DNA from 4 places in the Blautia hansenii DSM 20583 genome. Region 2 is predicted to be linked to each of the others. Evidence: riboswitches for the same ligand, from Rfam matches in the RefSeq annotation. Region 2 holds a riboswitch; each other region holds the start of a gene.
What was found. A riboswitch is a leader RNA that binds a small molecule or an ion and turns the genes downstream of it on or off. The one in region 2 is predicted to bind cobalamin.
Positions count from the first base shown of each region.

Region 1: it holds a riboswitch for cobalamin, as region 2 does, so the genes downstream of both, CGC63_RS07810 (energy-coupling factor ABC transporter permease) here and CGC63_RS15635 (DUF4430 domain-containing protein) in region 2, are expected to answer to the same signal.
Region 3: it holds a riboswitch for cobalamin, as region 2 does, so the genes downstream of both, CGC63_RS12915 (ABC transporter ATP-binding protein) here and CGC63_RS15635 (DUF4430 domain-containing protein) in region 2, are expected to answer to the same signal.
Region 4: it holds a riboswitch for cobalamin, as region 2 does, so the genes downstream of both, CGC63_RS14830 (DUF4430 domain-containing protein) here and CGC63_RS15635 (DUF4430 domain-containing protein) in region 2, are expected to answer to the same signal.

Region 1 is NZ_CP022413.2:1,559,996-1,568,171, reverse strand. Features, by position in the region: gene CGC63_RS07835 (D-alanyl-D-alanine carboxypeptidase family protein) at 1-110, shown strand, start outside; gene CGC63_RS07830 (HAD family hydrolase) at 112-792, shown strand; gene CGC63_RS15980 (sirohydrochlorin cobaltochelatase) at 840-1,628, opposite strand; partial or broken gene CGC63_RS15975 (energy-coupling factor ABC transporter ATP-binding protein) at 1,899-2,501, opposite strand; gene cbiQ (cobalt ECF transporter T component CbiQ) at 2,498-3,274, opposite strand; gene CGC63_RS07815 (energy-coupling factor ABC transporter substrate-binding protein) at 3,301-3,603, opposite strand; gene CGC63_RS07810 (energy-coupling factor ABC transporter permease) at 3,605-4,351, opposite strand; cobalamin riboswitch at 4,547-4,727, opposite strand; gene hemA (glutamyl-tRNA reductase) at 4,838-6,070, shown strand; gene CGC63_RS07800 (precorrin-2 dehydrogenase/sirohydrochlorin ferrochelatase family protein) at 6,060-6,533, shown strand; gene hemC (hydroxymethylbilane synthase) at 6,536-7,426, shown strand; gene cobA (uroporphyrinogen-III C-methyltransferase) at 7,419-8,176, shown strand, end outside.
Region 2 is NZ_CP022413.2:957,447-965,622, reverse strand. Features, by position in the region: gene CGC63_RS04860 (replication-associated recombination protein A) at 1-623, opposite strand, end outside; gene CGC63_RS04855 (polysaccharide deacetylase family protein) at 640-1,299, opposite strand; gene CGC63_RS04850 (FAD:protein FMN transferase) at 1,399-2,436, shown strand; gene CGC63_RS15635 (DUF4430 domain-containing protein) at 2,492-6,025, opposite strand; cobalamin riboswitch at 6,163-6,299, opposite strand; gene CGC63_RS04840 (hypothetical protein) at 6,352-6,531, opposite strand; gene CGC63_RS04835 (leucine-rich repeat domain-containing protein) at 6,548-7,396, opposite strand; gene CGC63_RS04830 (ECF transporter S component) at 7,412-8,176, opposite strand, start outside.
Region 3 is NZ_CP022413.2:2,541,521-2,549,696, forward strand. Features, by position in the region: gene CGC63_RS12905 (endonuclease/exonuclease/phosphatase family protein) at 1-446, shown strand, start outside; gene CGC63_RS12910 (DUF2705 family protein) at 505-1,302, opposite strand; gene CGC63_RS12915 (ABC transporter ATP-binding protein) at 1,302-2,183, opposite strand; cobalamin riboswitch at 2,611-2,806, opposite strand; gene CGC63_RS12920 (alpha/beta-type small acid-soluble spore protein) at 2,842-3,045, opposite strand; gene CGC63_RS12925 (PspC domain-containing protein) at 3,116-3,301, opposite strand; gene CGC63_RS12930 (DUF4097 family beta strand repeat-containing protein) at 3,316-4,143, opposite strand; gene CGC63_RS12935 (DUF1700 domain-containing protein) at 4,140-4,826, opposite strand; gene CGC63_RS12940 (PadR family transcriptional regulator) at 4,823-5,146, opposite strand; gene CGC63_RS12945 (hypothetical protein) at 5,339-6,412, opposite strand; gene CGC63_RS12950 (GNAT family N-acetyltransferase) at 6,704-7,204, shown strand; gene addA (helicase-exonuclease AddAB subunit AddA) at 7,415-8,176, opposite strand, start outside.
Region 4 is NZ_CP022413.2:2,968,584-2,976,759, forward strand. Features, by position in the region: gene CGC63_RS14830 (DUF4430 domain-containing protein) at 1-5,243, opposite strand, end outside; cobalamin riboswitch at 5,465-5,598, opposite strand; gene CGC63_RS14835 (polysaccharide lyase 8 family protein) at 5,634-8,176, opposite strand, start outside.

The sequences.
Region 1 (8,176 bases), 600 kb from region 2:
ACATTTTAGTAACAGCAGGAGCAGATGGAAATCATAACACCGAGCCTTTCCATGTGCTGGACGCAGAAAATATTTACAGTCAGATAGGAGCTGCAATTCAAAGTGAATAAAATGGCAGAATACTGGATAAAAGAAGAACCGTTTTTACCAAAAGCAGTTGTTTTTGATATGGATGGTTTAATGCTGGATACCGAGCGGATTATTAAGTACAGTTGGGATGTGACAGGGGAAAATCTGGGCTACGGAAAGCTGGGCGATAACATCAAAAATACATTGGGCATGAACAGAGCCCAAAGAAATGCTTATTTTCTGAAGAAATACGGCGCAAATTTTCCTTTAGAGGCGTTTTTAGACGGATATCATCAGGTCTATTATGACTATGAGAAAGAGAAGGGAATTCCCAAAAAAGAAGGTCTGCTTTCTCTTTTAGATTATTTAAAGAAGAAAAACATTCCTATGGCAGTGGCAACCTCCACCCATCAAATGTATGCTAAGGAAGCGCTGAAGGAGCAAGGGATTTTTGATTATTTTCAGGAAATCATCACAGGGGATTGTGTGGAGCATGGGAAACCGCATCCGGCTATTTACGCACTGGCATGTGAGAAATTAGAAGTCAGTCCCGCCGCCGCTCTGGCGCTGGAGGACTCTTATAACGGAATTATTTCAGCGGGAAAAGCGGGAATGAAGGTAATTATGATACCCGACCTTTTGGAGGATGAAACACCTGTAAAAGAATATTTATACGGGAAATTAAAGACACTGGAAGAAGTAAAGAATTGGATGGAAAAATAATGAATGGGATGTCGCTTTAAATACGATGTGACATCCCATTCTGTTTTTTAACAATCAATGGTTTTTAAATGTTCGATAAAAAGTTTTCGGATACCGGTATATTCTCCCAAGCCTTTTAATACAGGCTCTACATCATAGCCTGCTGCTTTGAACTGGCTATACCAAGAGTCCGGCTCATCACTTGCCATATCATTTTTCGCATGGTCTCCGGCAACAATCATAAACGGCGCCAAAACAACCTTTTTCGGCTGATAAGCATGAACCATTTTTAACAGACTTTCCATGGTAGGATAAGCTTCTACGGTTCCCAGAAAAATATTGGAATACCCCTTATCTTTAAAGGTATAGTCCAAAGCAGCGTAAATTGCGTTGGCATAGTGAGTTGTTCCGTGCCCCATCAGGACTAAAACCTCATCCTTTGTTAAAGTCTTAAATTCAGAGGTAATGGCATCGATAACGGCTAAATTATCCTGCTCGCTGGTAAGAAGCGGGTCTCCAAAAGAAATAGAATGAAACTGCTCCTGAAAAGCAAGAGCATCTTCTTTCATAAGGTCGTTTTCAATCCCGTTAATTACATGCGTAGGCTGAACAAGTACGTCTGTAATTCCGTCCTGAAGCATTTTCTCCATAGCTTCCTTCACATTGCAAATATGCACACCGTCTCTGGCATTTACTTTTTTGATAATCATTTTGCTGGTCCATGCACGATAGAGGGCATAATCAGGGAAAGCAGCCTGCATATCCTGTTCAATGGCATCAATGGTAATTTTTCTGGTATCATTGTGACTTGTTCCAAAGCTTACAGCCAAGATGGCTTTTTTTGTTTCTTTTGACACTGTTTTTGTTCCTCCGTAGTGTGTATTTATTTTCACATCTGAGATGTATTTTTCTAAAGCATTTAAGTTTTTCGGAAGTGGGAGAGAGGATTTTAAAATTCCTTTTCTGCATAAGCTTTCAAAAAGCTCCAGAACAGCAGGCGGTTCTAAATTTGTTTGTTTTAAAACACCTCGATTGCTGAATACCTGAGCCGGAGTGCCATGCATCAGAACTTTCCCCTCGTGGAATAATAAAATTTCATCTGCCCATTCATAAGCATAATTTACATCATGAGTTGCCATTAAAACAGTAATCCCATTTTGCGTCATCTGATCTACAATATGGTTTACCATAGTCGTATGCTTAGGATCTAAAGCAGCAGCAGGCTCATCTAAAATAATAATTTCCGGTTTCATGACAAGAATATCAGCAATAGAAACCTGCTTTTTCTGTCCACCGCTTAATGCATGGGTTGGTTTATGACGGAAAGGGGTAATTTCCAGATAATCAATGACTTCTTCAACTTCTTTTTTTGTTTCTTCTTCTGAATGTCCTAAATTTAAAGGACCAAAAGAAATTTCCTGATAGACACTGGCTGAAAAAAGCTGATTATCCGGATCCTGAAAAACAATTCCGATTTTGCTTCGCAAATCTAAAAGTTCTTTTTTCTTATAAGTAACTTCTTTATTATGGAAGAAAAGTTTTCCCTTTTGCGGTTTTAAAATACCGGTACAGCATAGAAAAAAGGTAGATTTTCCGCTTCCGTTAGCACCCATAAATGCGATTTTTTGTCCTTTTTTAATTTCCAGAGAAAGTCCGTTTAAAGAATGGCTTTGTTCATCGTCATAAGAAAAATATAAATCTTCTGCTTTTAAAATAATATCTGAATTCATGAAAAAAATCTCCTCCATACAGCAAACAGAAATAAAGCCGAGTCAAATACAACAATGGCTGCAATAACACTTTTTTTCGGAGGCTGGTTTTCCGATAAGACACGGATGGTATCGTCATAGCATCTTGCCTCCATAGAAGCATATAAACGGTTGGAGCGTTCCACGGCTCTTATCATTAAAACAGAGCCCAACATTCCGAAGGATTTTAAAGACGTTTTATAATCACGGTTTCCAAGACGGCAGTTCTGAGAAGTGGAAAGCGCAGAAGCCGTATCCAAAAGCACGAAAATAAAACGATAAATTAAAAGCATGAGCTCCATCAATAATTTGGGGCAGTGGAGCTTCTCAAGAACCTGCAAAATATCCGGCATCGGCGTAGTAAAGGATAAAAAATACAGGCAGGAAACAGCTCCTAATGCCGTAAAAATAAGCTGCACCGCATAAAAGAAAGAGGAGTAGCTGGTGGTAATGTACCAGCTTCCCACAGGAACAGCAAACATATCCATGGGAGTACGGCTTAGATGAAACATAATGGCAATGGTGCTGAGTAATAAAAAAATAATCGGGGCAGTGAGAAAACGTAAATAACGAGAAACAGGGACTCCACCTTTTTTAACGGTAAGAACCCCTGTAACTGCTAATACGATACCTGCCACTGCAATCGAACGACTCATTACACAAATACAAAGTGTAATTATTGCAAAGGCAAACTTCTCACCGGCGTTTTCATATCTGAGTCTGGAATGATAGCAAAGCTTATCAATGACAATCATAAGAAAACTCCTTTCAAAGAGAAATTTTAATTATCGTCTTTCATCCATTTCTTGCGTTCTACAAAACGTCCCATGATGAAAGCAATGACGCCTACGCCAATTCCTGTCTGAAGACAGAAGAGAAGACTTTCCACTTCTCCCGGAAGCTCTCCGCCAATGAGCTTTTCAAAAATAGGAGTTGCCCATGGCTCATAAGAAGAGTCAACCTCTTCTACAACCTGACTTCCGGCATCATCAGAACCGCCAAATTCTGCATCCTTTAATGCGAATAACGGAACAAAAGCAATTAAGAAAATCAAAAGAATGGCAAGAAATACTTTCTTTTTCATATTATTTTCCCTCCTTTAAGTAACCGATAGCACGAAGCTCAGGTTTTGCGTAAGTTTCTAATCCCTGAATAATCAAAACAGTGATAATACCTTCAATGATAGCCAAAGGTACCTGTGTAGGAGCGAATACAGTAAGGAATTTACCCATAGCAGCCATAAACGTGGTATCTGCATTGTGAGCAAGCGCCATCTGTGCAGCTGTAACGCAGTAAGTAAATAAGTCACCTAAGGTCGCTGCAAGAAATACAGAAACTATTTTATTTACTTTTGCTTTTTTACATAACACAAAAATTCCGTAGGATACAAACGGACCGGCGATTGCCATGGAAAAAGTATTTGCTCCGATGGTAGTCAGTCCGCCGTGGGCCAGTAAAATAGCCTGAAACAACAGAACAATCAGCCCTAAAATAGAAACGGCGGAAGGTCCGAATAAAATAGCGCCCAGTCCGGTTCCTGTCATGTGAGAACAGCTTCCTGTTACAGACGGAATTTTCAGTGATGAAATTACGAATACAAAAGCTCCTGACATAGCAAGGAGTGTAATTAAATTTTTATGTTCGGCTAAAGTCTTTTTAATAGACAAAAATCCGGCAACTAAAAACGGAATACATAAAGCACCCCATGCGATACAAAAGCCGCCGGGCAGATAGCCCTCCATAATGTGCATTGCACTGACATTTGTCATCATTCCAAAAGTAAGTGCAAGAATACCAGTCAGTACAAAAATTCGTTTGCGTTGTTTACTCATTTTTCTTCTCCCTTCTGATTTAAAAAATAATGTGCTCTCTGCGGAGCGTTTTATTGTATAGAATACAATTTTCTATACAACAAAAAAAGCCCTTCGGTACACACCGACAGGCTATCAGAAGAACAAGAGGTTCCAGCAAAATTGACATGCTATGAGCCAACCTGTTCTTACACACGGCCATCGTTCGTAACCTGTGTAAATCGCATGTACAAGGCAGGTCTTCTGACTCAGGCATCAGCATTTTATTTCGTCTTCCCAGTAAGCTCCAGTGACATAGTGAAATAAAACTTCTCCTTTACAGCGGCGTGACCGTGCAAGCTTTTCACTTGACTTTCCTATTCTCCTGCAAGCAGGCACCTTGAACACTCAATTCTGCATTCATTGTAACATACTATCTGATTTTGTCAATAAGTTGCACCGAAAAGAATTCTGTGCTAAGATGAAAAAACAGTGCAAAAACAAAAGATTTAGGAGATGGAAGAAAAAATGAGTATTTCCATGGTGGGAATTGATTATAACAAAGCGTCCGTAGACATACGTGCGCAGTTTTCCTTTACAAAGAAAAATGCAGCGGCAGCAATGGAGAAATTAAAAGAAGCTCCGGGGATTTTAGGCTGTATTATTTTGTCTACCTGCAACAGAATGGAGATTTGGGCAAGTACACAGGAGGAATGGGAAGGTTCTCTTTTTGATTTTCTGTGTGAAGAAAAAGGAAAAAATCCGGAAGAATTTCGCAGATATTTTGTGGAGCGAAGGGAAGAAGAAGCCATTGAGCATCTTTTTTATCTGACAAGCGGCTTAAAATCTCAGATTTTGGCAGAAGACCAGATTATTACGCAGGTAAAGGATGCCCTGTCCATGGCAAGAGATGTCTACTGTACAGACAACGTTTTAGAGGTTCTGTTTCGTATGGCGGTAACTGCCGCAAAAAGAGTAAAAACAGAGGTCGTATTTTCCAGAGGCAACAGCTCTGTCATTCATCAGGCTATTCAAAAGCTGAGAGAAACCGGATATTCCTTAGACGGCAGTAATTGTATGGTAATCGGAAACGGAGAAATGGGAAAGGTGGCTGCACTGGCTTTGGCAGAGGCAGGCGCTCATGTAACGGTTACCGTCCGTCAGTATCGCAGCGGAATTGTAAGCATTCCCAAAGGATGCGACAGAATTAACTATGGAGAACGCATGGAATTCTTCCCTTCCTGTGATTTGATTGTCAGTGCAACGGCAAGTCCGAACTTTACCCTTACCAAGGAGCTGATACAGCAGGCAGCAACAGGGAAAAAACAGCAGATTTTAATTGATTTGGCAGTTCCAAGAGACATTGAGCCGTCTGTAAACGAAATAGAGGGCATAACTCTTTATGATATTGACAGTTTTAAAATTGATACCAATTCTTTGGAGCTTCAGGAAAGTATGCAGAAGGCAGCAGCAATATTAAGAGAGCAGATGGAAGATTTTTACTGCTGGTATGACGGAAGAAGTTTAATCCCTCGTATTCAGGATATTCAGGCAGAGGCTGTGCAGGATTTAAACCTGCGTATTTTAAAAATTCTGCGAAAAACACCTATGGAAGACGAGGACAGGGAAAACCTTTTAAATGCCATTGATGTTGCAGCCGGAAAGGTTGTCAGTAAAATGATGTTTGGGCTTCGTGATACCTTGGAAAAAGAAGAATTCATAAATTGTGTAGAAGGGCTGGAAAAGCTTTATGGAGCATAAAGAGAAGAAGTTTTTTCCTTTGTTTGTAGATTTCACACAGAAAAGAGCCGTGGTAATCGGAGGCGGAAAGATTGCTGTCAGAAGAATTCAAACACTGCTGACTTTTGTGGGGGAAATCACGGTAATCGCACCTGCCTGTACAGAGAGCGTCAAGACTCTCTGCCAGAAGGGGAAAATTATTTATAAGCAGAAAAAGTTTGAAGCAGAAGATATTGAAAATGCAGACCTTGTACTTGCAGTGACAGATAATCATGCGTTAAACGAAGAAATATACAAGATTTGCAAAGAGAATAATATACTGGTAAATGTAGCCAGCAATCAAGAAAAATGCGATTTTCATTTTCCGGGAATTCTGGAATATGAGAATGTGGTTATCGGCTTTAATGGATGCGGAAAAGACCACAAAAAGGTCCGCCGTGTAAGAGAAATGATACAGGAAATGCTCAGTCATAAAGGGGAGTAAATATGAGAAAAGTAGTAATCGGAAGCAGAGAAAGTAAGCTTGCAGTGGTGCAAAGCGAAATGGTACGGGATTATATCCGAGAAAATAATGCGGATATACAGGTGGAAATTTTGACCATGAAAACCACCGGAGATAAAATCTTAGATAGAACCTTAGATAAAATCGGAGGAAAGGGACTGTTTGTAAAAGAGCTGGATAAAGCTCTTATGGAAAGAAAAACAGAATTATCTGTACACAGCTTAAAGGATATGCCTATGGAGGTTCCCGAAGAACTGCCTCTTATTGCATTTTCCAAAAGAGAAGATCCAAGAGACGTTCTGGTACTTCCAAAAGGTGTTACCCAGTTAGATACTTCGAAGCCTATTGGGTGCTCCAGTTTAAGAAGAATTTTACAGCTAAAAGAAATCTTTCCTGATATGGAATGTAAAAGTGTTAGAGGAAACGTTCAGACACGTTTAAAAAAATTAGATGACGGAGAATACAGCGGTCTGCTGCTGGCAGCCGCCGGTTTAAAGAGATTAGGCTTGGAGGACAGAATTGCCCGTTATTTTGAACCGGAGGAGATGATACCCGCAGCCGGACAGGGAATTTTGGCAATTCAGGGAAGAAAGGATGTAGATTACAGCTATTTAAAGGGCTATGGAGACGAAAACGCCACTTATGCCGCATTGGCAGAGAGAGCCTTTGTCCGTTATTTAAACGGAGGCTGTTCTTCTCCGGTAGCCGCCCATGCCCGGGTCGAGGACGGACAGATTATTTTACGTGGCTTATACTACGATGAGAATACAGGAAATTATGAAAAAGGGCTGAAAAAGGGCAGTGCAGAAGCAGCAGAGGAGCTTGGAATTTCTCTTGCAAAGGAGCTGCAGGAAAGGAGCAAAGCGTATGTGTAAAGGGAAAGTATGGCTGGTAGGAGCCGGTCCGGGAGATATTGGACTGTTTACTTTAAAAGGAATGGAAATTTTACAGCAGGCAGAGGTAGTGGTATATGACAGTCTGGTAGGACAGGGTGTCTTATCACAAATCCCAAAAACTGCCCGCTGCATTAACGTAGGAAAAAGGGCATCGCACCATACCATGCCTCAGGAGCAGATTAATGAGGTTTTATTAAAGGAAGCAAAAAAGGGATATCGTGTAGTCCGCTTAAAAGGTGGAGACCCCTTCCTTTTTGGCAGAGGCGGGGAAGAGCTGGAGCTGTTAATTCAGGAAGGTATTCCCTATGAAATTGTACCAGGAGTGACTTCCCCCATTGCAGTTCCGGCATATAACGGCATTCCGGTTACTCATCGTGATTTCACCTCCTCTCTTCACATTATTACGGGACATAAGAAAAAGGGCGCAGCTTACGACATTGATTTTGAAGCCCTTGTTCGTACAAAAGGAACTTTAGTCTTTTTAATGGGTGTCAGCGCCTTAACTGATATTTGTCAAGCGCTTTTAGACGCAGGTATGGAAAAGGATATGCCGGCTGCAATTTTGCAGAAGGGCACAACTGCGGCACAGAAAAGAATTGTAGCAACGGTTTCTACTTTGCCGGAAGAAGTACAGCGACAGGGAATTGAAACACCTGCCATTATTGTAGTTGGTAAGGTCTGCGCTTTGGCAGACGAATTTGCCTGGTATGAGAAGCTTCCGCTTTTCGG
Region 2 (8,176 bases):
CCCGCAATATCAGCCAGAAAGCTTTTCGCATCCTCGTGAAGCACTGCATGATAGCTTCCCATTCCTCTTTCGCAGTCAGAAACCGCCCGCTCTAAAATCTTACAAATATCCTCTTTTTCCAATGGCTTCAATTCAAAAACAATGGAACGGGAAAGGAGCGCACTGTTTACCTCAAAATAGGGATTTTCTGTTGTAGCTCCGATTAAAATCAATGTACCGTCCTCTACAAAGGGCAATAAATAATCCTGCTGCCCTTTGTTAAAACGATGAATTTCATCTACGAAAAGAATGGTTTTCTTTCCGTACATTCCCAAATGCTGCTGGGCTTCTTTTACCACCTCTTCCATATCTTTTTTTCCGGCAACCGTGGCATTAATCTGCTTAAATCTGGCGCTGGTGGTATTTGCAATAACCTTTGCCAAGGTAGTTTTCCCTGTTCCCGGAGGTCCGTAAAAAATAACGCTTCCCAGCTTATCCGCCTTAATGGCTCGGTACAGCAGCTTATCCTTCCCTATAATATGCTCCTGCCCCGCTACCTCCTCTAAAGTAACAGGTCTCATTCTGGATGCCAGAGGGGACTCATTTTCCAGCGTCTGTTCTTTCATATAATCAAATAAATCCATTTCGATATCTTCTCCTCTATTCTAAAAGTAATTCATCTACAGTAACAAATTCATATCCTTTTTCCTGTAAAATATCCACAATACGAAGCGCAGCCTCTACGGAAGACGCATAAATATCGTGCATTAAAATAATATCACCTTCTTCCACATCTTTCACTACCCTTTTTACAGTTTTGTCTACATTTTCTGTTGTCCAGTCCAAAGAGTCCACATTCCATGACACAGGTATCATGGTAATATCAAAATCTAAATTTTTCTTCCATTCCCCAAAAGGCGGACGGACAAAAGATGTGCAAATCCCTGCTGTATCATAGATTTTATTGCAAGTCATTTGTACTTCTTCCTCTGCTTTTTTCTCGGAAATTTCCTTTAAATTCACATGATGATAGGTATGATTTCCAATGAGATGTCCCTCTGCTTTCATTCGCTTTACCACATCTTCTTTCCCCTCTATATTCTGCCCGATAAGGAAAAAAGTCACCTGCACTCCCCTCTCTTTTAACCCGTCTAAAAGCTGCCCTGTATAAACCTCGTGAGGTCCGTCATCAAAGGTCAGGGCAATTTCAGGATGTTCCTCGTCAGAAAGCTCGTTTACTGTCTCTACCGCCTGTTCCATTCCCTGTTTTCCTATCAGAAATACTGCTAAAAAAGCCAAAAGCAATCCTATTTTTTTCATAATTTTACTCCAATTATCATCACTCTATTATATTCTTTCTTGACAGAAACAGCACCTTAACCTTACAATATTTTTGATTTCAACAAGTAAGGAGCGATTATGAAAAACAAAAAATCATTATTTCTATTTACCATTGGATTATTGCTTGTAACTCTTTTGGGCTTTGCTGCCGTTTACGAAAAAAAACAACAGCCAAAAGAACCTCTTTCCGCTACCGCTTTTAAATTAAATACAGTTGTCACCGTAAATATTTATGACTCAAAGGATAAAAAACTGTTAGACGAGACTATGGAGCTGTGCGACCATTATGAAAAGCTTTTCAGCAGAACCTTAAGCTCCAGCGAGATTTCCCGACTAAACGGACAAACCTTAAAACAGGAAAACGGAGCTTTTGTTCTCTCCCCCGAAACCGCCGAGCTGGTTTCAAAAGGTCTTTACTACGGAGAACTTTCCAACGGCGCTTTTGATATTGCCATTGCACCGGTATCCTCTCTCTGGGATTTTACCTCTGAAGAAAAAAAAGTACCTGCTGAGGAAGCAATTCAGGCGGCTCTTCCCTTGGTGAACTATGAGGATGCAACAATAGAGGGAAATAAACTGACTTTTGCAAAAGAAGGTATGGGACTTGATTTAGGGGCTATTGCAAAGGGATATATTGCAGATAAAATGAAAGAATTTCTGGTGTCAAAGGGCGTGAAAAGCGCTACCATCAATCTGGGCGGAAATGTACTTTGCATCGGTAAAAAAACGGACAACACACCTTTTCGCATTGGTATTCAAAAACCCTTTGCAGACAGAAGCGAGACCATTGCAATTCTGGATATTGAAGACAAATCCGTGGTTTCCTCCGGCATTTATGAACGTTACTTTGAAAAAGACGGGACTTTCTACCACCACATTTTAAATCCTGATACCGGCTATCCTTATGACAATCATCTGGTATCTGTAACCATTATTTCCGACCAATCCATGGATGGTGACGGACTTAGTACCTCCTGCTTTGCCTTAGGATTGGAAAAAGGAATGGAACTAATTAACAGCCTTCCCGATGTCCATGCAGTTTTTATTACAGATGATTATCAGTTACATTACAGTGATCATTTTCAGGAAGATTTAAAAGTTACTTATATGGAATAAAGAAAAGAGGTTTATCCTGCCATAACAATGCTCGGATAAACCTCTTAATTTCTATTTATGCATTTCTAACCCATTTTCCAAATGTGTCTACATAGTATCCACCAATCCACTGGCTAGTTGCCATTGCTCCATCTGCCTGCACATAATAATCTCCAATCCATTGAGAAGCTGCCATGCTTCCATCTGTACTCAAGTAATACCAATGGCCATTTACTGACACCCAGCCTGTCATCATTGCTCCCCACTGATCCATATAGTACCAGCGGCCATTTACTGACACCCAACCAGTTACCATTGCTCCCCACTGATCCATATAATACCAGTGGCCATTTACTGACACCCAACCAGTTACCATTGCTCCCCACTGATCCATATAATACCAGTGGCCATTTACTGACACCCAACCAGTTACCATTGCTCCCCACTGATCCATATAATACCAGTGGCCATTTACTGACACCCAACCAGTTACCATTGCTCCCCACTGATCCATATAATACCAGTGGCCATTTACTGACACCCAACCGGTTTTCATGATACCATTATGATCCATATAATACCAGTGATTTCCTGTATCCAACCATCCAATTACTTTTTGTCCATTCTCATAGTACTGCCAACCTTCGCTTGTTTCCAGCCAACCATTCGGTACTTTTTGAGCATTTTCTACTGCTTCTCTTAATTTTGCTGCTGCCGCATCAATTTCTTCTTTTGGAGTGATTACCGCTGATACTAATTTTACAGCTTCATCGTACGCTGCTTTTACTTCCGGCACTGCCATCATTTTTTCTCTATCTGCATTTACTTCTGCCATTAATTTTGTAATTTCGTCTTTATTGCAGATATCAATAATAGGATTTGGATTTCCCCATTGACGTCCTGTTAAATCTGTTCCATATCCATACATGGTAAACTGAAATCTCAATACATCTCCATCTTTTGGTTTATAAGATGCAATTCCATATCCTACTTCTTCTCCATTTACATGGTACATCCATCCGGAGTAGTTGCTGTAATCGAATTCTCCCAGTGCATCTCCACCATCTCCGTTATCTTCATTTCCCCATTCTCTGGCAGTCTCTGTTGTCACACTTCCATTACTGAGTTTTTCAATATATTCCGGTACTACTACCTTATCTGTTCCTAAATCACCACCTACAATAGCTTCTAAATATGTATCTTCTCCTACAAAATTTTCTTTTCCAATCACTTTTTTCAATAAAGTGGCTGCATTATCTCCCTTTTCAAACGGAACAAAAACTGGTTCATAAATATAACCCTGACCGATTGTAAAACGCTCTACAGAAATAACTACATGACCACTTTCATTATCGGGAGTTTGAGGTTTTGTATCTGTAATATCATATAAACTGTTTTTATTTTCTACAAGACGTCTGTATGCTTCTAATGCGTAAGTTACTTGCTGTACTGCCATACCATTTGTCTGTTTTCCATCCTGCCAGCCAAATCCATCTTCTGTTTTATAGCTGTGAAGATTTTTCACTATATTATTTTCATTAGATGTAAATCCCTCATCAGCATTCATTGGATCAATCTTCAATGCTGCAAGAGCAGTAAGTACCTGTGCAGTTGTACAACTATTTTCTTTGCCACCATCTAAATATCCTGCATTTTCTGTTTTCTGTTTTTTTAAATAATCTAAAGTTTTATCTACTGCTTTTTTTACTTTAGGGTATTTATCATCTTGATAGTAAGGTGCCAATGCCTGTAATGCCATACCTGTCATATCAATGCTTGAGCTCTTATTATCAAAAAGTCCAAATCCACCTTGTTCTGTCTGGAAGCTTAAGATTTGTTCAATTAATTTTTCTCTTGTCCACAGTGCATCTGAAGGAATTTCTGATTTCCATCCATCTAAAGCAATCAACGCCCAAATTGGACAATTAGATGTATCTGATGCCATAGATTTACTATTGTATAGTTTTTCAAATAAATTCACATCACTTACGTTCTGCGGATTTTTACCCATAGCTTCTAATGTAATAATCACTCTGGCTAAATCTGTAGCACGCATTTTATCTACTTTTTCTTTTACTTGTTTTTCCACACTCGCATAATATTTATCCAGTGTTTCTTGACTTACTTCTTTTCCTGAACGTAAAAGCGTAAAGAGATTCCATTCATTTCCGTATTTTTCCAGACTTTGTTTTGACAGATAAGCTGTTCCGTGCTCAATATCTTCTTTTGCTACCTTCAGATAATCTACTTCCTCCGGAGCAACTTCTTCTTTTGCAACACGTACAGTAAATTCTACATTTTTACAATCACCGGTTGTATCATATGGAACACCAATTACTGTAACTTCTCCCTCATTCAAAGCCTCCATGTAATGAAGTGTTTTTTTCGGTGCATTTACATCCCATACATCTGCTTCAACACTGTCTGTTACTTTTACAATTCCATCTTGACTGTAAGACCATTGAAATCTCTGCTCTGTGGCGTTTGAAGGTGTTGTATTAATCTGAAATGTTACATAATCTCCATCAAGTAGCTCATAAACCTCTTTGTCCGCTTTCGCATCTTTTAGTGTATCTTTGTAACGAAATTCTACACTGACTTCTTTAGAAATTTCTGGATTTTCTTCACTTGAGATTTTAAATTTCGCCACCCCTGCTTTTTTCGGAACAATTCCATTTCCGAAAGCTTCCATATACTCCGCAATATCAGGTGTCAAAGCTTCCCATACAAGTTTCTGATTTGTTGCGTTATATGGTACAAAACTAAGATTGAAATTTTTCTCTGTATTCTGTCCTTTTGTTATTCCTACATAATATCCGCCCAAACCATTCCAGCTATCAATCTCCCAAACCTTTGGTACTGTTACTGTAAAATCCTGTAATTTTACTGCTCCTGATATTACTTTAAATTCCGCCGCAAGATTTCTGTTTTCGTATAAAGAAGCTTTAAATATAGCTTCTCCGGCTTCCTGCATTGCAAAGGTTCCTGTTCCATAAAACAGTCCCGGTCCACTTACTGTTTCAAAATGCAAAGCTTCCACAGGAATTGTTTTAAACTCTTCTTCCCCTTTTACCCTGCCTTTTATTGATACATTTCCACTGGCAGTTCCTTCTACCTGATATGGTTTGTCCAGAGAAACTTCTTGATTACCTATAAAAGCTTTTACTTCTTCAATTTCACTGGATACATTATCAATAGAAAAGGTCTGAAAAACTTCCCCAGGATTATCTGCATTACAAACATAACCTTCTACTTTTCTTACATCAAACGGAACATATCGTCCTTTTGAATTCACCCAATAATGCTTCTGATACTCTGTGTCTGATACCTGTACACGAGCAGAAAAATTCCAATCCGGACGTTTATCTGTTCCTGCAAGAACAAAGTTACCTGTATCCAACAAATTTAGGGTAAAAGTATTATCCTCACCCATTTCCTGAATTCTGCCATCATCATATTGAAAATACACGTATGGCTGTTCCTTTGCGTTTACCTGCTCTTTCTGACTATTATCTGCTTTTACCGGCACGGTAATCCCTGACAAAAGTAAAACCATTACCAAAAGCATGCTGAGCAACTGCTTTCCAAAAGAATATCTCTTTTGCTTCATATCTTCTTTTCCCCTTTCATGTGCATAGTATGCATATCAAAAAACACCTTTTATCTTTCCAGACAAAAGGTGTTTTGTAATTTTACCATATTAAATTATTCTATACAGAAACCACATAACTATCCTCAGCCTAGAAAAACTTTAAGTGTGTAATGGCAAGTATTCCGACTTCAAATTACTTTCACGGCAGAGGTGACTGTATCAGATTTTCACTGATTTCCTTTTTAACACTGATCAAATAATTTTGTCAGTGACCATTAGAGCTATGCAGTTATGCTTTTTCTTTCCCCTTTATACTACACATTCTATCTACATATGTCAAGACTTTATTCCTTTTCCCACTTATTTTTTCCATCTTTTTTCAAGTAATCACATATTTTATCCAAATAATATAATATTCCACTCAAAAGAATAGCAATAGAAAGAAGCGGATAGGGAGTTACCAGAAAAATAATCGAAAATATAATGAATATTACATATTTTTTTGAAATTTTACTATCATTCATCCTATTTACCTCCCACTCAAGTATATTCCTCATCTATATATTCTATTTGAAATTCTTTTTCCTTACAGTACGCATCTATCCCGCTTCCCTTCTTACAGCGGATTACAGTGCTTTTATTAATGATCCATTCGCCGATCTCCTCCGGCTCTCCCAAAAATTCCACTTTTTTCAACTGCCCGCACCCGTGAAAAGACCACCTTCCGATTTTTTTCACAGATGCCGGTATCTGAACAAATTCTAATGACCTGCATTTGAGAAACGCACTGTTTCCGATTTCTACAAGTGTTGACGGCAGTTTTATTCCCTGAATTGCCGTCTGGTAAAAAGCTTCGTTTCCGATAACCTGAATTCCTTCCGGAAGCTCTATATCTTTCAGAGAAGTGCATTTGTAAAATGCTTTGTTTCCAATTTCTGTAAGTCCCTTTGGAAGACTGATTTTTTCAATGCTTTCACAATTTTGAAAAACTCCGGCTTCAATTCCCTTTAGCATGGTACTCTTTTCAAATTTTACACAGTTTAACCTTTTACATCCTGAAAAAGAGCGTCTTCCCAAATATCGGATACCGGAAGACAAGGTTATTTCTTTTAAATGTACACATCCTAAAAAAGACTCCCAGCGAATTTGACTGACATTTTCCAAATTGATATCACGTAAAGCCGTACAATTATAAAAGCTCTGGTTTCCGATTTCTTTTACCGAGTCTGCCAACTTCACACTTTTAATCTTTACATTATTTTTCAAAGCCTGATTGTCTATACTATGATACACATCCTCCAACGCTAATAATCTTCCTTTGAATTTTTTTCCCTGTTCGCAATTAAAAATATCTTTTGCTTCTGCATGCCATGTACGTACCTGTCCCATACTTTCACCCCTGTTTTATACTTCTAAAATTCCATATTTCTTTTTAATTCGGTCTAATTTTCTCTCCATAGGAAGAGCCAGGAAAAACAAAAAAATCACCGTTGAAACTGCATGAATAACATTAAACGGAAATCCGCTGATATAAACCGCCAAAAAGGATTGCCACGTCAGCTCCTGTGACGCCATGAATACCGTTGAAGTATCCATTAAAAATCCATAAATAATAAGTGTTGCCAATCCACCGAAAATACACAATGTTAAAACATGAAACCACTCTGCTTCTCGACTTCCTTTTCTTTTTTTACTCTTGCTGAAAATCACGCCTGCCAGAAAACCGATAATTCCAAAGGAAAACATCTGCCATGGGGTCCATGGTCCCTGCCCGAAAAAGAAATTCGAAACAAAGCCTGCCATAGCCCCTGTTAAAAATCCGGCTTCTGCTCCCAATCCCACACCGGCAATAATCACAATAGCTGTCACCGGTTTAAACTGGGGTACCATAAAAAATGCCATCCTTCCTACCACTGCAATAGCAGCCATAACCGCAATTAAAAGGATTTCTCTTGCTTGAGGATTTCTCCCCTCAAATACCATACAAAAAGGTATCATAGATAAACCGATAATACACATAGAAATAAAAATATCACTTCTGTCATTTAAAAAGAAAATACCAAAAAAGATAACAAAAGGAATTGCCGCTAAAATCAAAAGCAAGGATAACAATGTTCTTTTTCCTATTCTTTTATCTTTTTTCATACTTCTTTCTATATACATCTGCTG
Region 3 (8,176 bases), 1.5 Mb from region 2:
CTGACGCAGAGCTGGTATTGATTAATTTCCATTTAGAGGCTTACGATGACGGTGACGGAAAAATTGCACAGAGTAAAATGCTGGCTGAAAAGCTATCTAAGGAATACGAAGCAGGAAACTACGTCATTGCAGGAGGCGATTTTAATCAGACTTTTGAAGGAATGGACAAATATCCCATTACCAACACAGAAAACTGGGTTCCCGGAATTATCGGTCAGGATACTCTTCCTGAACATTTTTCTTTTGCAGTTGATGATACTTATCCAACCTGCCGACTTTTAAATGCGCCTTATACCGGTTCTTATGAAACCTCACAGGTCTATGTCATTGACGGCTTTATTGTGTCGGATAATATAACGGTTTCTGATATTTCCGTCATCAACACGGACTTTGAATACACGGACCATCAGCCGGTGCAGATGGAAATTTCTTTAAAACCAGAATAATTTTTCCCAAAATGAGGTTATCGAAGTAAACGACGCTTACTGCAATAACCTCATTTTTCTACAAAGGCAAATCCCGTTTTTTAAATCCCATTATTCCTATCATGAAGAATATTCCTGCTAAAAGCCACAATATCCCTACATACGCAAATCCAACCCAATCATATTCCATTATTTTTTCAGCATCAAACAGCGTCAGCGGAGTAAAATATTTCAAAAATTCAATATCTTCATTTACCTGTGAAAGCATCTGAATTAAGAAAAATCCCAGTCCAATTCCCGCTCCCAGACCAACAGAAAACTTCATTTCATTAAACAGGCAGGCAAACAGAAAGCACATAGAAGCCAAAAATATTTCCAGAGAAGCCAATCCGAAATTCAACACCAGAAATTTCTCAATTTCCAGTTTTCCCTCAAACATAATCTCACTGCATATTATAATCAGCGCTACGGCATACAGAACCAGTAAAATCACTCCTGAAAGCAGGACTACAAGCTGTGTAACAATAATTTCGCTTCGGCTGTAATGCGTATTTAATAAATATGCCATAGAACCTTTTTCCATATACTTAGAAACTAATTTGTAACACATAATGATGATGTAAATAAACGGAATAATCACTAAAATAAATCCATATAAATAATTATTCAAAAAATCCAGCAGTGTAACTCCCGGATTTTCCATACCAAATGCAGCAAAAAATTCCGGCATGCTCTCTGCCATGGCGTTTATTCCGGTCCCTACTTCCGGGTCATACATTGCAGTAATGATACCGGAATAAAGAGTAACAATCCCCATAAACAACAGCAATATTTTATAATTGGATTTTATTTCTCTTTTTAACAATGGTATACTCATCACTTTTCCTCCTTGTAATAACGCAAAAAAACTTCTTCCAACGTCTGGTTTCTGACAGCAATATCCTGCACCTCGTACCGGCTTAACTGCTTAATCAATTCATCTACTTGATTTTTTAAAGACAGAAAAACTGTATTCTCCCTTCTTTGACTGTCAGAATATAAGCCTTGAAAGTTTTCTGCACTTTTTATATCAGAAAAAGTAATTTCATAATGCTTCACTCTGTTATTTTTTATCTTATGTATATCTTCATCTGCGACAATTTTTCCGTCTTTTATCATAACCACTCGGTCACAGGTATTTTCCACTTCTTCAAAAATATGCGAAGACATTAAAATTGTTTTTCCAGCATCCTTCTCCCTTTTAATCAGCTCTACAAACTTGTTCTGCATAATCGGGTCTAATCCCGTAGTCGGTTCATCTAAAATTAAAATCGGCACGTTCTGCATAAAAGCAATAATCAATCCGATTTTTTGCTTCATACCCTTAGACATCTTTTTAATCTTAACCTGTGTATCGATTTCCAAATATTCCGTTAGTTCTCTCGCATACGTCAGGTCTTTCATCTTCTTCATTTTCGCCATAAATTCAATAAACTCTTTTCCTGACATATTGTCCATAAAAGCAATTTCGCCCGGAAGATATCCCACCTTCATCTGAACACAAGAAGCATTGCGAAAACAATCCATGTTTAAAATCTGTGCCCTTCCTTTTTGTGGGCTTATAAATCCCATAAGATGTCTGATGGTTGTAGTCTTTCCTGCTCCATTAGAGCCTAAAAATCCCACAACTTCACCTTCTTTCACAGAAAATGACACATCAAAAATTCCTTTTTTATTTCCATAATCCTTGGTCAGATTTTCAATTTCTATTACAGCCATCCATTCCCCTCCCTATCATTCTGCTCTCTACTTTTTATTATTTTCTTATTATACAAAAGCAAAGTTTCCCGGACAAGAGTAAGAATGTTATGACAGAATTTCTATCACGTAAAAAGACTGCATATCTCTCGATACACAGTCCTATAAAAATATGAAATATTGTTTCCTGATGAAGTGCCCTGACTTTAGTCACGAATTATTCTGTTCCTGCGGAGGATGCGCCGTTTTGTCTGTTGCGGGAAAACAAAACTTTGTAAAACAGGAGTTCAGAAGCAGGACACCTCACCTGCCATTTAATCAACGCATAATTCTATAAGTTCAGGTTCTTACCTTTCGGCATTCCATAAAAAAATCCACCTTCATCATGAAAGTGGAATCATCTACTGTAACTCACAGTATGAGGGATTCAAACTTTGCACGGAAGTTTTCACCTTACTGCTATTAAGCAGGTTTCCTGACTCATGGTTCATTGCTTTGCTTCTCCTTCTCGTATCAAAATACAATGGATTATTGAAGCATTGCTCCCCAAATACAGTGACCGGATCGCTCAGGATTCTCACCTGATTCCCTTTTCACCGGCGTTGTGCGGTCAACGCAGATGCACTTAATAGGTTTATGGAATTATACAACACAATAATACCATTCCATATACCCACAGTCAAGCATTTTTCTTTCTCTCATTTTCCCGTTTTCGCTTTGTCATAAGTCCGCCTATACGCCCGGTTTCTTTTGCTGACAGACTTTTCCATCCACTGTCTAAAACCTTATCTAAAAGTCCTAATTCCTCTGCGATTTCATATTTTACTTTCTCTTCTTCCGGAATATTATTCAAATCAATTTTTTCTTCTTTTTTCTTTGCCATAAAAAAGCCACACTCCTTTCTTCTTTGGAGTATGGCCTTAATTTACAGTTTTATACAAAGAAACCTGCTTTTATTTTGGAATTACGATTGCTGCAATGATATAAGCGATAATTCCTGTTCCAAATCCCATGCAGGTAAGAATAATCCATGCAAGACGGATTAAAGTAGGATCAATATTGAAATATTCTGCGATACCTCCGCAAACACCTGCTAACATACAATTTGTTGATGAACGATATAATCTTTTATCTGACATAATACTCTCTCCTTTTACTGATTTTCAAAATTAACAGCTACACTTCCTGAACTGCTTTCAATATCTATTTTTTTCAAGCTTCCTGCTGTGCCATATCTGGCATTTGTAGTTCCTGCGTGTTCCTCTCCGTTTAATACAAGATGACCGCTGGCGCATTTTGTCCTCACTGCGTAATCCTCTAACTTTCCTGTCTGTGTAACAGCAAAATCGCCGGATGCCATTTCAATATCTGTTTCCTGTGCATCTAAAAGCTCTATCTGCACGCTGCCTGACATCAAAGTAAAATCACCCTCTCTTACGGAAAGCTTTCCTGAGCTTAAAAATTGTCCCGACTCTAAATGAACATCAAGAGAAGAAAATACTTTACTTTCCGGTACTTCAATAATAAGGTCTTCCATTACCCCATAATCATGATATTCTCTTTCCAGTGACAGCTCCCTGTCTTCTGTATCTAATTCTAAGAAATCCTGATCTGTCAGCCCTGAAATTCTGATTTCGTCCTCCGGAATTGTACGAATTTCTACCTTTCCTGAATAGATTTCAATATCTATACTGTCTATTTCTGAAGGAAGAAATTCACGCTGTTCCATGCTGCCATGATTAAAATTGTCTAAATCTCCAAGGCTATGACGATAATCGTTAAAATCATCGTCCATATCCCACCACGGTCCTTCGTGATCCCGACATGCTCTCCTAAGAACATGATACAAACGGCTATTTGTAAAATTACCGGTAATGGACCGAACCGAACCTCCAAATACCAATCCCACGCCTGCAAGGCATCCGCCTACAATACCTGTAATGAGAACAACAATCAATGCAATCTTCGTAAATTTTTTCATTTTCTTTCACCTCCCCGTATTCCTCTGTGTAAAATTCTTTGTATAAAGTCAATTACCCAGCGGAAACAAATCGGAAATACTTTTACTGCCAGCCACAAAAATCCCAGCAAAAGCAATAAACCGATACAAATCATCAAAAGTCCTGTGCCTGCAACCAAGCATACCGTAGGCACTGCCGGAAACTGTGTAACTGCTACGCCTAAAGAAATAATACCGCCCATTAACAGCCCGATACATCCGAAAAATAATGCTGCTGCCACACCAATAGCTGCTCCTACAAGCGCTACAATCAATCCCAATCCTGCAACTGCCAACGCTCCCCAAAACGGTACGGTTATAATTGCCAGCAGTAATATCAACGCCCATGACAAGCTGCTTCTTTTTGGCTTCTGTTCCACCCTTTCACTCTGAATGTCCGGCATATTTTTTTCTTCAAAGCGTTCATCGGTATATCCTGTTTCCCGATATTCTCCGTGCTCGCTGCCGTTTTCGTCTAAATCTGCTTTAATGGTTGCCGCAACTTTTCCCGGACTTCCCAGTTCCTGAATAACCGTTGCTTCGTTTTCCTCTCCGGCATCGTCAAAATAATTCTCATAAAACTCCAATGCCTCTTTTCTCTCCTGTTCCGGTATATCCCACAGCAGCCGCTCCAGCTGCTCTAAAAATTCCTTTTTTCTCATCATTTCCCTATTCCTCCCTCAAACAATGTACTTATCTTTGTTGAGTAGCTTCTCCATTCTGCACGATACAAGTCCAACTGTACCTTTCCTTTTTCTGTTACTTTATAATATCGCCTGTTTCTGCCGCCATATTCCTTATCATAGGTTTCCAAACATTCATCCTTTTGAAGTCTGCGAAGTACGGGATAAAGAGTGGACTCAGAAACCTCCAGAACCTGTCGGACATCCTGTGTAATCTTATATCCGTAAGTTCCTTCACTCTCATTGGACACAACTGCCAGTACAATAGCATCTAAGAGGGCAGCGCCTGTATTAAAAACCATAACTTCACCTCATTTCTATTGCTATAATATTGTTTTATACGCAATACTATTTTATTTTTAATACTATACGCTATATAATATTATTTTGTCAATGATATTTTCTAAAAGAAATTCGAAAGATTTTTGAAAGAAAAAAACTAAGGGACTGCGCGGTTAAGCACAATCCCTCTTTCTCAATTTTCACATTATATATTACACTTCATCTTGCGGAACATCCCCAATCGTATACAGTTCTCCCTCCATCTTACCCATCATCTCCTGAAGTTTTTCTCGATTTGCTTCGTAGAAGGCTTTTGCCTCTTTCATTGTTTCTTCAAATTCTTCTATTCCCTCTTTTTCTACTTCCGGTATCATGACCTCTTCTACAAAGACTCTATAATACTCCTCCCAGCTCTTACATTGCTTATCGCCTATGGTATCTTTCCCATCATAAAATTCATTTTTCCTATCCACTTGAATTTTACTTCTAAAGTATGCCGCTTCGATAAGACTGCGCCCTTTTTCAATCCCCTCTTCTACGGTAAGTCCGTAATCCTTGTAAATCTGCTCGCCGATATTTTTATAATACTCACTTTCTTTATACTGTTCCGCATATAATTCTGTCGCTTCTGCCAGCTTTTTATCAGAAAGCTGATATCCCTGCATTTCGGCATACTTATCATTTATCCACAAATCTTTTGCTTCCTGCTCTGCAAGTTCTATGGCTTTTTCTTCCGAATACCCTTTGTAGCTTATATTTTTCATTACATCTGTAATATAGAAAAATCTCAAATCTATGGGTTCCAGCTCCTTCATCAAGTCAAAATATATCTTATGCGTTTCCTCTTCTCCTATCATGGCAATCAAAACCGGAGCTGTCATTTTCTGACAACTCTCCATGTGTTCCGTTACAAAATCCCCGTCAGAATATAGTCTTCCATCCTCGGTCTCAAAATACCAGTCTTCTCCTTTCCGGAAGAAATAAAACATCTGCTTTGTTCCGTTTTTTACCACAACTCCCACAGACCAGTAATCTTCCCCTTTATCCAAATCTTTTCTTTGCTTTTTATTTACAGGAGGCGCTTTTTCCAAGTTAGACACTAAACTTTCTGCATTTGCTTGCGGATAGTCCTCCCCTACTGTCATACGCATACTGCCAAGCTGCACCTGTTCAATTTTTCCCATATCCGGCAACTCTACCTGTCCATAATTTTCCTCTTTCTCGCATCCGGAAAATAGAAAACAGATACTAAAAGCAGCGAACAATGTAAGCACTTGTTTTTTCATAAGCTTTCCTCTCTTTCACTAAATAGCAATGTTAAAACGCATACACTTCTTTATAGTAAAATGATATCATAGTAAAACGGAAATTAAAAGGTTTTTCCGGTCGTAAATACTTTTTCTACTTTAATACCATAATATTTGTTTTTGTAGTACAATACTATTATCAAGACGAAGTTTACTATATTGAAAAAGAAAACGGTAAAATGAGTGATGATTATATACAAACAGCTATTTATTATACAGAACAATATTTTCAAAATAACATTTCTGTATAACACATTATGGAGAAAGATTATGAACGAAACCCATTTATCTCAAAGCTATCGCGTTAGAAAATTAAATTTAGAAGACATTGATAAGATTTTTCATTTATGTTCTTCTAATTCTATTTTTTATCAATACCATCCTGTAAAACTTACAAAAGAAAGTATATTAGGGGATTTTTATGCCTTACCTCCAAATAAAGAATATAAGGATAAATTTTTTGTTGGATATTATGATGACGACATATTAGTAGCTGTCATGGATTTGATATTAAATTATCCAAAAGAAAATATAGCTTTTATTGGTTTCTTTATGTTAGATTATGCCTATCAAGGTCAAGGCATTGCTTCTGAAATTATTCGAGACTGTCTCCAATATCTCAAAGTTTCCGGTTATTATAAAGTCCGTCTTGCCATTGATAAGGGAAACCTCCAAAGCCAAACATTTTGGAAAAGAAATCATTTTTCCGAAACAGGGGAAGAATTTTTAAGTGACATGTATACTTATCTTCCAATGGAACAAATTTTATGATAAGTAGATGAAGAAAGCACTTGAAATGGTTATTCCTCAACTCTAAAGTTTACGAATTTTTTCAAGAACCATACGTATTTCTTCTGAAACAACATATCCTTGAAAAGCCTGTAAGTATATGCTATACTGACGACAGGCAAAATGATAAAAGGTCCATTGGACTACACACAAAACCCCCATGAGCGGCATCTCATGGGGGTTTTTATTCTATTAAAGCGTCTTAAGCTCAGCCGAATGTACCAACACTGCTTTTCCAATTCCCGTTGAATAAATATAAATTTCTTTTACCTCTCTATCGGTAATCATTTCCAGTGCCTTTTTATAATACCGCATCTGCACCTTATATTTTTCTATCAGCTCTTTTTCCTGTCCTTTTTGAACTTTATCTGTCTTATAATCTACCAAAACCAGCCCATCTTCTTCCTCAAAATAAGCGTCTATAATCCCTTGTACCAGAATTTCTTCTTCCGTTTCATACTCTTTTTTCATCTGATTTGCAGGCATGGCAATCACAAATGGCTGTTCCCGATATAACTGCCCTCTTTGCGCTGCTGCTTTCATTCTAACCGCAAGAGGATTTTTTGCGAAACGATAAAAATCAGATATCCATATAGATTTCTTTTCTTCTGTGGTCAGCATATTTTCCAACTGTTCTTCTATCTGCTCTTTGGTATCTATTTTTTCATAATCCAGATTTTCCCATACTCTGTGGTACAGTGTTCCCTTTGCAGCACCTTTTAATTCTTCCTTTGTCTCCTGCATAAATAACGGCACGATTTCCTCTGTTTCCTCTTTTTCCAGAAGTATTTCACTTTCTTCTGTATCTGCACTTTGCATTCGCTTTATCTCCGATACCGTTAGCTTTGCCGGAATAGCACCTTCTGCCTGATAAGGATATTCATAGGAAAAGCTGTCTCTGAAAAGCTTGCGCCATTTTTCATCATAGACCTCACTGCTGTCCCATAAAAGCAA
Region 4 (8,176 bases), 1.1 Mb from region 2:
CCCTGTGAATTTGAAGGTGTATCTACCACTACTCCAAATCCTCCCAGACTTTTTACAGAAACAGATACCATATCGTCTGCACTCTTACCATTCAGTTTTTCTACTTTTCCGTCTATGTAATGCAATACAGTAAGCTGCTGTCCGTTATATTTTTCTCCTACCGGAATAGACAGCACTGCTTCCTTAGGAAGCTCTAAGTTCTTTCCATTCTGTCGGATAACAACATCATATAAACGGAATACAGATTTTGCAGAAGGAATTTCCTTTCTCATTGCTTTCACTGCTTCACTGTCTTTATCAAGAGGTGTTACCAAAAGCTCCATATCCTGCTCAAGACCTTTTCCTTTTAAAGAAACTCCATACTTTTTATTTACCAATGTAATTTCTTTCTGCTCATCCGGATTTGGATTTGGCTCAGGATTTGGTTCCGGTTGTGGCTCAGGCTGTGAAGTCTTTTTCTGCTCTATGGTAAGAAGATACGTTTTGATGTCTTCTCCTCTTACTGTTTTTTTAGAAACAATTTCAATTTTTGTTCCGTCTTCCACAGGAATAGCCTGTCCGCTTTCATAAACCTTATCTGCTGACTTTATTACTGTTTCCGCATAGCGATTATAAGATTTCGGATTTAATGTAATTTCTTTTACCTTTTCTCCCACTGAAAGCGTATATTCATAAGTATCTCTTGCATATTCCGGTGACAATTTACCGTCTGTAATTCCCAGTGTAGATAATTCGGCATTTTCTGTTACGTCTTTTCCCAGATTTTCCGTATATTCTACTGTAATTACGTCCTTATCTTTTAACTTGCCGTTTTCTACTGTAAAATCCGCAAAACCGGTTTTTGTAAATTCGTCATTTAAAGTACCTACCCAGCCGCTGCCCGGTCCACGGTCAAATTCGCCAAGTCCGTCAATTTCTTCAATATATTCTCCGTTTCGAATAGAAATACTAAAGCCATTTTCCTTGCAGGCACGTTCAATTACGCTCATCATAGAGTCCGTCTGATAAATCGTTGCCTGTGTCTGAAGCATCATACCCTTTATTTCGTTTTCTTCCAGAAGGGACAACATTTTTTCTTCCTTCTTTAAGCCGTCCATAATCGTTAAAGTAACTTTACCGACTTCTTCACCCAGCGTTTTTAATTCCTCAATGCGTTCAATAGCTTTCTGTAACTTCTCTGCATTATGTACAAGCTGCTGTTCATCTTCTGTAAGGCTTTCATACAACGCCTGAATGGAAAGCACAACTTCTGCATCTTCCACTGTTAAATCTTTCATTGCCGGAAGGTTTTCAATAAGCTGAATAACTTCTTCTACTTCTGTTTTTTGATTTTCTTCTGTTAAATCCCAATAAGTCTTTTCTCCTGCTTTTACCTGTGTATAAGCTGTAAATGCCTGAAATACCTGAACACTGGACATTTCATTTAACTTTTTATTACTTTTATCATGGCAGAAACCATTTCCTTTTTCTGTTTCACAATAATAGTTGTCCATAAGACAGGTAATCATATTACTATAAGGAGTTCCAAAATCGGAATTTAAAGAATCAATACCTAAACTCGTCAAAGTAAGCAGTACCTGCGCTGTACTTTCAGATGTTCCAAAGTCATAAGCGTCAGACATGGAATTCTTCAAATATTCTAATCCTGCTTCCACTGCCTGATGAACTTTTACATTTATATTTCTGTACGGAGCCAGCGCCTGCAAGCACATAGCTGTCATATCCACACTGACCGTCTGATTATCCACAAGTCCGAAACCGCCGTTTTCTTCATTCTGGAATTTCAAAAGTGCAGTTATGATACTCTCTCTGTTCCATTTTGCATCTGTGGGAATTTCCATTCCTTTTGCATCCGTTACCAGCAGCGCCCATGCCAGCTCATTTGCACCCATATCTAAGCTCGGATGATTATAAATCATTTCTACCAGATTTACACCGTCTACATCCGTAATGTCTTTGTTCATAATTAACAAGGACAATGCCACACGCTCCATATCTGTGGGTTTCTGCTTTTTACTCCATTTTTTCACTGTGTCTGCCACAGACTGATAATAAGCATCTAATTTTTCCTGTGAAATGGTTTCTCCTGCACGCAGACGTGCATACACAATCCAGTCGTTATTGTTATACTGATAATTTTCTTCCGGATATTTGGATGCAAAATGCTCTTTTGCCCCCTGTAATCCTTTGTTTACCAACGCATCAATATCTACCTGTGGTGTTTCCCCGCCTGACACAGTAACGGTGAATTTTATAGGCTCTACTTTATTTGTCTTATCTATCGGGGTTCCCGTTACCGTTACAGTACCTTCTTTTAAAGACTGCACATAATACTTGTCGCTGGTAATAAAAGAGCCTTTATCCGGCGCATTATCCCATTCCGGATTTCCTTTTTTCCAATATCCCTGTTCTTTACGGACAATCTTTACAATTCCAGCTTTATCATAAGACCATTCCAGCTGTGGATCGGTAACACTCCAGCCATCCTTGGAAAGCTCTCCCTCAAAGGTTAAGTTAAGGAGCTGTTCTGTGAAGTTTTCCATCTGGAGGTTGCTTTCATCTATGGTTATTTTTGTTAATGGATTTTTATACTTATAAGTAACCTCTGAAGTTCCGCTTACTACGCTTGTTTTCTTTGTCTCAGGATTTGTCTGTTCGATTTTTGCCGTATAAGTGACTGTACCCGCTTTATATGGCACATATCCCTTCACCATACTGTCTACATAGTCGGCAACAGACGGATTGCTGCTGGTTACTGTCCAGTTACCCGCATAGCTGGCATTTTCCGGTGATACAATCACACCGCTGTAATCCGGCAAAAACGCATAATTGTCAGGATCATTGGCATTTCTGGAATGAATTTCTTTTTCTCCCGAAATAGCCGGCTTCACACTTTCAACAGGTACATAGGAAGAAGTTGCTTCTACCTCTGCTTTTATTTCGGGGTTTGCCTTTGCGGTCACTGTCATAGATGCTGTTCCCGGCTTGTTGAACTTAAATTCGCTGGATGAGTTTAAGTTATAAATCAATTTTCCATCACTTGGCGCATAAGTAAAACGAGAACTATGTACCGGAATAAATTCTTCGCTTCCCTGATATTTTGCCTGTACCTGAATATTTTTCCATTCGGAACCTTCTACTTTTATTTTACCGTTAGTTACATCCTCTCCATCAATAAAAAGCTTAATTTGTTCAATTATCTGTGATTTTGCAATTACTTTTACCCAAGCAACTGTTTCTGTGGATGCATCTGCTTTTCTTTCTGTTGCTGATACAATGGCAGAACCCTCTGCATCTACTCGAAGTTCACCTCGATCTGCCCCTATTGATAAGGCCCTGTCCGGCTTTACATCTGTTATGTTCCATGACACTGTACTCGTAGTCGGTAATTCTTTTAAGTGAAATGTTCCTGCCAGATTAAAAGCACCTACCTCATCCGGTGATACATATAAAGTCTGATTTTCAATTGTCTCTGTTACACCATCTGCAAAAGCAAACTCTATTTCATATTTATTTTCCGGAAAATTTGGTTTGTTGGGATTATATTCCTGATTCTCCCCAAAATAAGGATATCCTGTACTATTTTGTCCCCATGCGATGCCAAACTCACCCTTATTCTTGTTTAAAAGCTCTACAAATTCCTTCGTCTTCATATCATCTTCTGACTTTGCAGAAGAATTTATTAATGCTTCTGCCGGAAATTGTACTGGATTTTTCCCACTGTCAGACCAATAGGAATTGATTAAGTTACCTCCTTTATATTCTTTAAATAAAACAGCTATTTTCCCTTCGCTAATAGAATAACTATTAATCAATCTGCCGCCTGTAAGACGTTTTGCAAATCCACAGGCTCCATCGCCTTTCACGTCTGTATAACAGTTAATAATTGCACCTTTTAAATCATATCCTGCCGGCCCGCTTTCTGCCCATGAAGCTAAAGTACCGGTAAAATGTGTATTTTGTAAAATCCCTTGTTCTCCAACACTCTGAAACAACCATGTAGTATCTTCAAAAGTAACCGTATGTCCATTTCCATCAAAGGTAGCGTTAAATTCAAAAAACGCCTTATATTTTTTGTCTAATGTAATATCATTATCAAGAACATAGTAAACGTCTGTCTTTTCAGCGTCTATTTTCTCCAAATCTGCCTGCTTTTTAATATGAACAACCTGGTTTTCATCTTTTGGCGGAGCAACCGGTTCTGTTACTTTTTTCTTTTCTAATTGTTCTTTTGCCGCATTTAAGGCTTTCAAAGCTTCCTCAATTTCTGTCTGCTTTACATCTGATTTCTGCAAAACTTGTTCTGCTACATCTAATGCTTCAGAAAATGCTTTCCAACTTTTTTCAGTATATCTGTCCTGCTCCAGTCGCTTTCCTTCATTTACAGCATTTTGGAGAGCTGTTTTATCTATCTGTTCAGGTTCTGGATTTCCTCCACTCTGTCTTAAAACAGGTAACCCTTGATTACTTCCATCTGATGGAGAAGTCCATGTAAATCCTGTGTCCGGAATATCTTTATTTAATAATTGCGCTGCAGACTTTAATTCCTCTAATGTTTTTTTGAAACTATTTCCGTCTTCAGGCTTTTTTCCCCAAGATACAGGTCCCGAAGCTGACGAAGCTTTATCTGTCGCATAATAACTGTTAGATAAAATACTTTCTTCCGTTTCTCGAATTCCAACAAGTCCGCCTGCCATCATAGCGTCAATACTTCCACCAAAGTACGTATTTTTAACTGCTCCTGAGCGGAAAGTTCCTACAAGACCTCCTACTTCTCCTGCCCACCCAGTTAATTTTATTTTAGCCGTAGAATAGCAGTTCTGAATGGTTCCGCTTAAAGTAATCGCCATACTTCCAAAAGTTTTGTCACTTACAATAACATTTTCACTGGTTACTCCAAGGTTCTGAATCGTTCCTGTCACTTCATTTGCCAGAGGCTTATCTGCAAGAGTAATGGTGTGACCATTTCCATCTAAAGTTCCTGCAATGCGTTCAAAAGTTTGACCTTCTGTAAACACAATATCCTCTGTCAACGTATAAGTTGTTCCCGCTTCAATAACTGTGGGAATTTCCGTTTCAGAAATTTCAGCTTCCTGCCCCGTCCCACTTAAAATTTCTCCTGCTTCTACAACCGGAGTCTCCATGTCGCCTGTGGCATGTACCGATACAGGCATTCCGGTAATAAGCAATGCCATTACCAGAAGCAGACTGAGAACACGGTTTGCATTTCTTCTTTTTTTCATTTTCTTTCTCCTTTACATATTTTTTCTTACAGAGCATTTTTTATGAGACAGTCGCATAAAAGAGGATTTCAAAATATTTATACATTTTTAGTTTTCCCTTAATGTAACAAACTCACAAAAAAAGGTCTCTTTACACACCGGTAAAGAAACCTTATCTATCTTCACTATGAAATTTTATCCTGCACATCTTTTTCTACACAAATAAAACTCCCTCAACCCGGAAATCTATTTCTCTGATGGCAGATTTTCTGACTTAGCCGAAAAGCATTACAGTAGAGGTGACTGTATCGGATTTGCACCGATTTCCCTTTTAACCTTGGAGCAAGCTCCAACGACCATCATGGATATGCAGTTTATACTCCTTTATAGTACACAATTCAAAAAAGAATATCAAGCCTTTTTCTTCCTTTTTAATACAACAAACAGCGTTCCTCCGACTACAAACATCACAGACAGCATTACAAGCGGTGTTTCATCTCCTGTTTTAACCTTATCCACACCTGAAGAAACTGCCTTATCCAATACCGTACCAAAGCTGTTTAAAGACTCTACTTCTACGGATACAAATCCGTCTTTTACCTTTCCTTTTAATTTTTTTACATTTTCATTGTCACAGGAAAGTACCACAACTTCTTTGCCGTTATATTTTTCCGATACAGGAAGCTGAAGCTCTGCCTTATGAGGAAGGGCAATTTCTTTTCCGTCTTTTAAAAGCTGAATTTCAATAGGATTGTCAAGCTGCTGTTTCTTGGAAATTTCCTTTTCCATAAGCTTCACATCTGCATGTTTTTTATCCAGCTTCTCCACAGATAACTGCATATCTGATGTCAGACCTTCTCCCGTTAATTTGACACCATGCTCTTTATTTACCAGCATATCAGTTTCCTGAATTTCCGGTGTACTTGGTTCTTCCGGATTTTCCGGCTTCTGAGGTGTCTCCGGTTCTTCCGGCTGCGGTGTTACAGGCGGCACAAGCTGAAGCTCTGCCATGGAAGCTGCTCCGTTTGTTCCTGCCATAGCAAAAGTCAAAACTGCTCCGTTTTCTGTTTTTTCACAAGTAACGTTTTCATCCAACTGAATACAGTCTGCTATTTCTTCTTCAAGTGTAAGCTGAACATTTCCTTTATTCTTCATTGTGGGGTCGGAAACAGAAACTTTCACTGTTCCCTGTTCTGTTTCCTGAAGCATAACAGACGCAGCCTTATCACTTGTTATTCCGTCTATACTTCCTCCCTGCTCCTGCCAGAAGTTTATGCCTGTGATTTTTAATGTCTCATGGCGCACTGCCTGAACCTCACTGCTGTTCTCCAGTATGGTTACCTTAGGCGCTTGTGCGTAATTTTCTGTTTCTTCTGCACTTGTTTCGGGAAGCAATACATAACTGTAAGATGCGTTTTCTGGGTTCTGTCCGTGGTCTACCCACATTTCCAGATAATTTTCTGTGCTTTCTCCCTCAAAAGTTCCTACGTCTTTCCAACTGCCTGTGGTCTGACCTCGACGAACCTGAATTTCTGTATTTTCTTCAGGGAAATAATATCCTGTTCCCACAGACTGATTGCCTTCTAAATGTGCCCAATTTACCTGCTCAAAGCTTGTGCCTGATATGTCTGCTGTACGTTCCACCAACTCTTTTACATTCGCTTCTTTCACAGGTATTTCTGTTTTTTCTCCATTGACAAGAAGCTGATTGCTTCCGTCTTTTCTTAACTTCTTATTCTCAATGGTAGTTTCCACCGGAAGTTCCATGTTTTTATTTGTAATTCCTGCTCCAAGGCAGACAATTTCGTCATCAAACATAAACCATGACTTCTTGCCTTTTAAATCCGGCGCATAAGAAACCGGTGCGTCTCCTGCAATTCCCTGCGTTTCTCCTGAAAATGACATACCGCTGACGCCATAATTTCCTATGGAAGTTCCTCCTACCCAGCTCTCCTTAGAGCAGAAGTCTCCGCCCTGTGCAAAACCTGAGCCATCCGGTTTCCCTGTCCCAATATTTACAGGAACTACCGTTGTTCCCGGCAGTCTTAACGGATTTACTGTATTCCAATAATTCTCCGTATACTGCTTGTCCTCATCATAAATATAAGTCATCCCATTATTCTGATGCCATCCAAAACGATTTTCATCATTCATAATTTCCGTGTTCTGAATACGTTCCGAATACATAGACAATGCAAAAAGATAGTCTTCTGTTCTGTGAACTGCACGGTCCATAAGGGGGTAAGATTTATGTATCGGTGCTACATTGCTTTGGATAGAAGTGTCTTCCAAAATTTCTTTGGCTTTCTTTTTAATTGCCATATTTTCCGCACCAACAAAACTGTCAATAAATCCTTCATCTTCTTCCAGCCAAGCTTTCAGAGCAGAAAGCGTTGTCTCTTTTGCCTCTTGGCTAAAGGAGTCTACAATTTGCAGAATAATCATCATTGCCTCACGTCCTGCTGCCTGATTGCTGCTTGCCGGTCTGGATACAGAACGCCCTTTCAGACAATCCAGCATCATTCCCTGATACATGCCGTTTCCAAAGCCTTCCACAATATAGCTTTCCAGATTGTCCTGAACCTGTTCCGGATATTTCCAAGGTGTTCCAGCAAGGAGAGACGGAATTTTAGCGCCGCCCTTCATAAACTCAATCCCATAAGCGCCTAAATACGGCACTTTTATATGGTCGAGATAAGAACCGTCCGGATAAAAACCGCTGTTGTATCCATTCGCTGCAATTTGAGCGCTGTCTTCTACATTTTGAATAACAAAGGTCTGGGAAGATGCCAGCATCCCCAAATACACCAGCTCATTATCTTCTCTCAATGCTCCCAGTCCCACTGCCGTTGTGGAACAGTCAATAATATTCGCTCCCTGCGCCTCACGATATCCCTGCCCATGGGTGCTTGCCGTATTGATAACGCCTTCATGGAACGGATCAGGCTGGAAAA